DNA from 3 places in the Pectobacterium wasabiae CFBP 3304 genome. Region 1 is predicted to be linked to each of the others. Evidence: predicted binding sites of a transcription regulator. Region 1 holds the regulator's gene; each other region holds the start of a gene.
What was found. Region 1 encodes LexA, which represses DNA repair genes until DNA is damaged. Its sites were predicted from a motif close to TNCTGTATGTACATACAGNA; they were not measured.
Positions count from the first base shown of each region.

Region 2: the regulator LexA is predicted to act here: its motif matches at 904-923, upstream of sulA (SOS-induced cell division inhibitor SulA).
Region 3: the regulator LexA is predicted to act here: its motif matches at 929-948, upstream of uvrA (excinuclease ABC subunit UvrA).

Region 1 is NZ_CP015750.1:2,437,901-2,440,174, forward strand. It holds gene plsB (glycerol-3-phosphate 1-O-acyltransferase PlsB) at 1-29, opposite strand, end outside; gene A7983_RS11035 (diacylglycerol kinase) at 355-720, shown strand; gene lexA (transcriptional repressor LexA) at 831-1,439, shown strand; gene zur (zinc uptake transcriptional repressor Zur) at 1,469-1,978, opposite strand; gene A7983_RS11050 (pirin family protein) at 2,085-2,274, opposite strand, start outside.
Region 2 is NZ_CP015750.1:4,835,780-4,838,053, reverse strand. It holds gene ompA (porin OmpA) at 1-13, opposite strand, end outside; gene sulA (SOS-induced cell division inhibitor SulA) at 376-882, opposite strand; gene A7983_RS21985 (TfoX/Sxy family DNA transformation protein) at 1,105-1,725, shown strand; gene yccS (YccS family putative transporter) at 1,742-2,274, opposite strand, start outside.
Region 3 is NZ_CP015750.1:757,100-759,373, forward strand. It holds gene uvrA (excinuclease ABC subunit UvrA) at 1-841, opposite strand, end outside; gene ssb1 (single-stranded DNA-binding protein SSB1) at 1,092-1,637, shown strand; gene A7983_RS03420 (amidohydrolase) at 1,887-2,274, shown strand, end outside.

The DNA of each region.
Region 1 (2,274 bases):
TTATAGTAAATTTTACGCCAACCTGACATAACAACGTAGAGCCTCTTGTTAGCAATGCGCCGCAAGGATACCAGAAACTGCGCCGGAGATCTGTGGTGATGAGACAACGTAGGTGCGTTAAAATGCGAACTATTTTGCGTATACTCGTCATACTTCAAGTTGCATGTGCGTTGGCAGCGTTTAAATACTCGGCCCGTCGTGGGCCTCGCCCTGAAGGGCCGCTGCAAGCAGCGTTCAAATCTGCTCCCGGCAGATTTGTCACCCGAATCACTTACTTGAGTAAGCTCATCGGGATTCCCTCTCTTGCCGCCTGCCTGGAACTCGAATTATTTAGAGTCTAAAAATGGAGGATAAATGAATAAAGCAACGGGGATGACCCGGATTATTAAGGCGACCGGTTATTCCTTGAAGGGGTTGAAGCAGGCGTGGCAGCATGAGGCGGCATTCCGTCAGGAAACGATACTGACGATTGTCGGCGTTATTATCGCGTGTTTGCTGCCGGTGACGCTGGTTGAAAAACTGCTGCTTATCGGGTCTGTGGTATTGATTATGTTATTTGAGTTGGCTAACAGCGCCATTGAAGCTGTCGTCGATCGCATTGGCCTTGAGCACCACGAATTATCCGGTCGGGCGAAAGATATCGGGTCGGCGGCTGTCTTTGTTGCCATCTTGCTAGCCGCTGCCGTGTGGGGCAGCATTCTCTGGCAACATTTTGCCTGACGGCACGCATAAATGAATAAAAGTCAGGGGCTTTGCCTATATCTCGATTCCCAATTGTGCCTTACCTGTATATACTCACAGCAAGACTGTATAAACAACCAGGGGGCGGAATGAAAGTATTAACAGCAAGGCAGCAGCAGGTTTATGACCTGATCCGCGATCACATTGCGCAAACCGGAATGCCGCCAACGCGGGCGGAAATTGCCCAACAACTGGGGTTCCGCTCTCCGAATGCGGCTGAAGAACATCTGAAAGCGCTGGCACGTAAAGGCGTGATTGAAATTGTCTCGGGGGCATCTCGTGGTATTCGCCTACTGATGGAAGAAGAGACGGGTATTCCTCTGGTTGGGCGCGTGGCCGCAGGTGAACCGCTGCTGGCACAGGAACATATCGAATGCCGCTATCAGGTTGACCCTGCTATGTTCAAACCCAGCGCTGATTTTTTGCTGCGAGTGAGCGGTATGTCGATGAAAAACATTGGTATTATGGATGGTGATTTGCTGGCCGTACATAAAACAGAAGATGTGCGCAACGGTCAGATTGTGGTGGCGCGTATTGACGATGAAGTGACAGTGAAGCGCTTGAAGAAGCAGGGTAATACGGTGCATCTTCTCGCTGAAAATGAAGAGTTCGCCCCTATCGTTGTCGACCTGCGTCAGCAAAGTTTTTCGATAGAAGGTTTAGCGGTTGGCGTTATTCGTAATAGCGACTGGAGCTAACCGTTAGCAAAAAATGATAGCCCTCGGGGCTATCGTTTTTTAATCGGAACAGTATGGTCGTGATCGCAATGATCCGGCTGCTTGCATGATGCCACTTCCTGGCAGTCTCCACATAACCCATGTGCTTCCACAACGCTGTGACGCAGCGTAAATCCTGACTGCTGCGCCAAGTTGCGTAGTGTTTCTTCCACACCCTCGGTTTGACGTTCCGTGACTTGTCCGCAGCGATCGCAGATGAAAAGGGCAGACGTATGGCTGTGGTCTTCGATGTGGTGACACAGCACATAGCTGTTGTTTGATTCAACGCGATGAATGAAGCCTTGTTCCAGCAAAAAATCCAGTGCGCGGTACACGGTAGGCGGTTTAGCCTGAGGTTCAGTGAGGCGCAGAAGATCCAGCAGGTCATACGCGCTGATAGCGCCCGCCTGTTGTGCCATAAGGCGTAAAACCTCCAACCGCTGTGGCGTTAGACGCACCGCGCGCTGCTGACAAATCTGTTCAGCCTGGGCAAGAAGTTTGTCCTGTTTGGTTGAATCCATTGTCATATCACCCTGACACATTGAGGAACAAGACGGATATCTTACCACGACTGAATAAAAACGCCGAGTGAGTGGCGTTTTCCTGCGAAGACGACGGAAAGAAGAACTACACGACCAGATCGATGAGCAGTGCCCGCAAAGGAGTGTCTGCCTGTAGCGTCAACGTCGTTTCTTCCTTGATGAAGGCTCCATCGCCGCAGTGTAATGCTTCACTGTGCTGGCCACCTTTCACCGCCATTGAACCGTGAATCAGTTGGAGATACGCCTGATTTCCCTGTAGCACTATCGTGCTTTGC
Region 2 (2,274 bases), 2.4 Mb from region 1:
CTGTTTTTTTCATTTTACGCCTCATTATCATCCAAATCGGCAATTAACCTGGAGGGCTAATAAACCTTTGGTTAAAATCCTTTGGTTGGAGACTTTGCCCTTATTTATGACTTACTGTCAGTCAACTGACGTTATAAAAGAGCAACTCCAGCGAGTTAAAGTCTACAACGTGATGAGAAAGTTACAAGTATGATGTGACTTGCGTCATAGGAAAAACGCACGAATCATACACACTTGCTAACAAATAGTAGATGGTTTTGACAGATCTTATCCCTTGGGGATGTATTAAATATAGTCAAAAAGCCCGCAGAATACCGCTTCGCGGCGATCTACTGGACATATAACGTAATTGAGCTGAGAAAAATCTTAATTTACTTAATGATACAATGTCGAATGAATTTTAAGGCTGGGAAACAGTCTATAGGCGTCCCCGCTGGCATTTTCTGGGCGCATAATAAAGCCGTATGTATTTCCTGCCTGTGCGGCGCCCTGTAACCGAACTTTCTCTTCTTCCGTCAATTCGTGCGGCAACCAACACAAAACGGCACTGTAATTTCCTGTCAGTAGCGCTCTCTCCATGGCATCAACGGTAAACAAGGGGTTGATATGGTTGAGTTGCACTATTTTATCCAGCGGCAATCCAGATTGCTGTACCCAAGGGCGACTCAATTTTTGCTGAGGAGAAAGCCATAGTAGCCAGCGAGACTGTGCGCCTAGCTGTTGTAAGAGTGGTAGTAACAGGTGTGTGACTATGGGCTGATCGGCGTTGTACACGACTTCGCTGATAATACCGCCCGTGGCAACCGAAGGTTTTACTGTGTGTTGATTGGTAGAAAACGATGATGACTGGACGTTGTGAGAGCTGATTGATTGCGTACGCATAATGAGTTCCACCCATAGTGTTACTGTATGGATGTACAGTAACTGCTGTGTGCGTGAAAATCAACCTGATTTTTTGAAAGCGCTTCGCATATTCTTTATGCAAGAGATAGTAAACACATTTACTGTTTGAAGCCCCCTCGGAGGTGTGGTTAATTATTTGTTCCTGCTACAAATATTTTAACTGTTCAGGAAGAGATCATTTCAATACTAAGGATTATGGCAATGAAGCAATCATGCAAAAAAAGGATTTTGCAATCTCAGCATTCTTTTTCATCTTTAGGGGACATCACTTCGCGTTCCCAATTTGGCGGCTACAGTATCGCGGCAAATAAAACGATTTTTGGGCTGGTGTCTGAGGGGGAACTTTATCTTCGCGCCAGTAAAAAAGATGAAAAATATTTTCAGCAGCGTGATATGCCGCACCTGATTTATACCAAACGCGGTATGCCGCTACCGCTGAACTACTTCCTTGTCGATGAAGTACTATGGCAAGAACCGGTGCAGTTATTGGCTTTTGCCCGACTGGCGTTGATGGGGGCGCAGTATGATCAAATAGTCAAAAATTCGAGCGGGCGGTTAAAGGATCTTCCGAATCTTAATCACGATATTGAGCGTTTGCTGTGGAAAGCGGGCATAAAAAATATCGATGAATTACAGCATTATGGCGCAAAAGATAGCTATCTTGAGTTGCGAAAGGTTCGCGCTAATCTAAGCGTTAACGTGCTATTGGCGCTGGCTGGCGCAATTTGTGGCACGCATCAGGCAGCACTCCCCCACAGCGTTCGTAATGAACTTTTGGAGTGGTATAAGAATAATGCGGTTTCCAAAGGGCCAAAACACTAAGAGTTTCCCCTCTGTTTTACTGTGCAATCATGTCATTTTTTAGCTGTACGAGTTCGGGTAAGAGGCCGATCAGCAAGCCGATTTGCTGAATCACTAATGACTCTTTACTGTCTGATTCGAGTGAAAGGGATTGAATGCTGGTGGCTATAGTTTCCAATCCCTGATTGATACGTAAACTTTCCTCTTCGCGGCAGTGTAGCGCGTCATCAACATGACACACGGCATCATCCAGACATTGTAGCGTTTCCGATGATGTAATTTTTCCACGGTGTGCGCCGAGCGTTGAGATATAACTTAATAACGTATGATTCAGGCACATGAAGCGGAATGCGTTGTCCAGTTTGTTTCTGGTGGTGTGAGGTTCTGAGGACATATTTGACACAACCGATGCCAATTCTGCATCGCAATTATGTGCATCACGGCGGGCAATGCGATAAGGCAAGCTATTATCTTTCCCCTGATGATATTGAACCATGATCGCATCAAGGTAGCGACAGTTGGCATTTAATGTTTTATTGATAACGGTCGGCAGGCCCCGGAAACGCCAGT
Region 3 (2,274 bases), 1.7 Mb from region 1:
CACAGCTTGGGCACGCGCCCGCCGGGTTGTTGAACGAAAACATACGCGGTTCCAGCTCGTGCATGCTGTAGCCACACACTGGACAAGCAAAATTCGCCGAAAATAACAGTTCAGGCTGCGTTGGGTCGTCCATATCGGCGACGACCACGCTACCACCGGACAAATCCAGTGCGGTTTCAAATGATTCTGCCAGTCGCTGCGCCAGATCCTCACGCACTTTAAAGCGATCGACGACAACTTCGATGGTGTGCTTTTTCTGTAATTCCAGCTTCGGCGGATCGGACAGATCGCACACTTCGCCGTCGATACGGGCCCGGATATAGCCCTGTGACGCCAGATTTTCCAACGTCTTGCTGTGTTCGCCTTTGCGGTCTTTCACAATCGGCGCTAGCAACATCAGGCGCTTGCCTTCTGGCTGCGCCAGCACGTTGTCCACCATCTGGCTGACCGTCTGCGCATCCAGCGGCACATCATGCTCTGGGCAGCGCGGCTCACCCACGCGCGCAAACAGCAAACGCAGGTAATCATGAATTTCGGTAATCGTCCCGACCGTAGAACGCGGGTTATGTGAAGTGGATTTCTGTTCGATAGAGATGGCGGGCGACAGCCCTTCTATATGATCGACATCTGGTTTTTCCATCAGCGACAGAAATTGACGGGCGTAAGCGGAGAGAGATTCCACATAGCGCCGCTGCCCTTCGGCATACAGCGTGTCAAACGCCAGCGATGACTTACCCGAACCAGACAGACCAGTGATGACGATCAGCTTGTCACGGGGGATTATCAGATTGATATTCTTTAGATTATGGGTACGAGCACCACGAACTTCGATCTTATCCATTCACACACTTCCCGGAATAAAAACGGTTTGTCATCGTCTCCCGAACGGAGAGAACCGGTACGAAACGAGCAATTATGGCACAAAAAAAACTGAATGAATATCCAGTGTTAAACCCGTTTACTTTGCAAACGCTGCAAATCTGACTTTCATTTCTGAAGCCATTTCGCAGGTATGACAGAGAGTTTTCCACATGGTAAGATTGATCGTTTAGACTTAAAATAAATCTATCGATTCATCAGGAGATACGAGCATGGCCAGCAGAGGCGTTAATAAAGTGATTCTTGTCGGGAACCTGGGTCAAGACCCGGAAGTCCGCTATATGCCGAATGGTGGTGCAGTTGCCAACATCACGCTGGCTACGTCGGAAAGCTGGCGTGACAAGCAAACCGGTGAACAGAAAGAGAAGACCGAATGGCACCGTGTGGTTCTGTTCGGCAAACTGGCTGAAGTGGCGGGTGAATACCTGCGTAAAGGCTCTCAAGTCTACATCGAAGGCGCACTGCAAACCCGTAAATGGGCCGATCAAGCTGGCGTAGAGCGTTACACCACCGAAGTGGTCGTTAACGTCGGCGGTACCATGCAAATGCTGGGTGGACGTCAGGGCGGCGGCGCACCCGCAGGCGGTGGTAATGCAGGTGGCGGCCAGCAACAAGGTGGCTGGGGTCAACCTCAGCAACCGCAGGGTGGCAACCAGTTCAGCGGTGGCGCACAAGCTCAGCAGCGCCCAGCGCAAAATAGCGCCCCTGCGCAAAGCAACGAACCCCCAATGGATTTCGACGACGATATTCCGTTCTAACAGCGGCTCGCCTATCAACGCCGTTTATCAAAACATCCTATTAAACCCCGATTTATCGGGGTTTTTTCATTTTGTGGTGTATAGAAAAACCAAACAGAAACAATCAACCAAGGAAATCATCACATCATGTGCGTTTCGTGCTCAGTAGTATAAGCAGAGCACAATCGGTGCAGTTATTTCTCCATCGCTACTGAAAAATAGCAAAGCCTTATCAATGGGGTGTAAACGCTATATATGGAGATATAACGTATGGAAAAAAATAGTGCACACCGCACCGCTAACAAGAATCAATCCCAAAGTACTGTCAACCACACATCCTCGACACAGGCTAACCACGCGGCAACAGGACGCTATTCTTTCAGGCTCGCTGCGCTTGCTGTCACCGTCTCAGGTTTGCTTTTTTCCTCACCCGCGCTAATGGCAGCAGAAACAGCAGCGACTGCCGATTTAGTTTTACGTAATGGCAGTATTTATACCGTTAATCAAGGTCAGCCGTGGGCGGAAGCCGTCGCAGTACGCGATGGCCGCTATGTTTTCATCGGTTCAAATGCACAGGCAGCAGAGTTTATCGGCCCGAAAACGCAGGTGGTTGACCTCAATGGCAGTATGGCAATGCCGGGTATTAATGATGTCCATG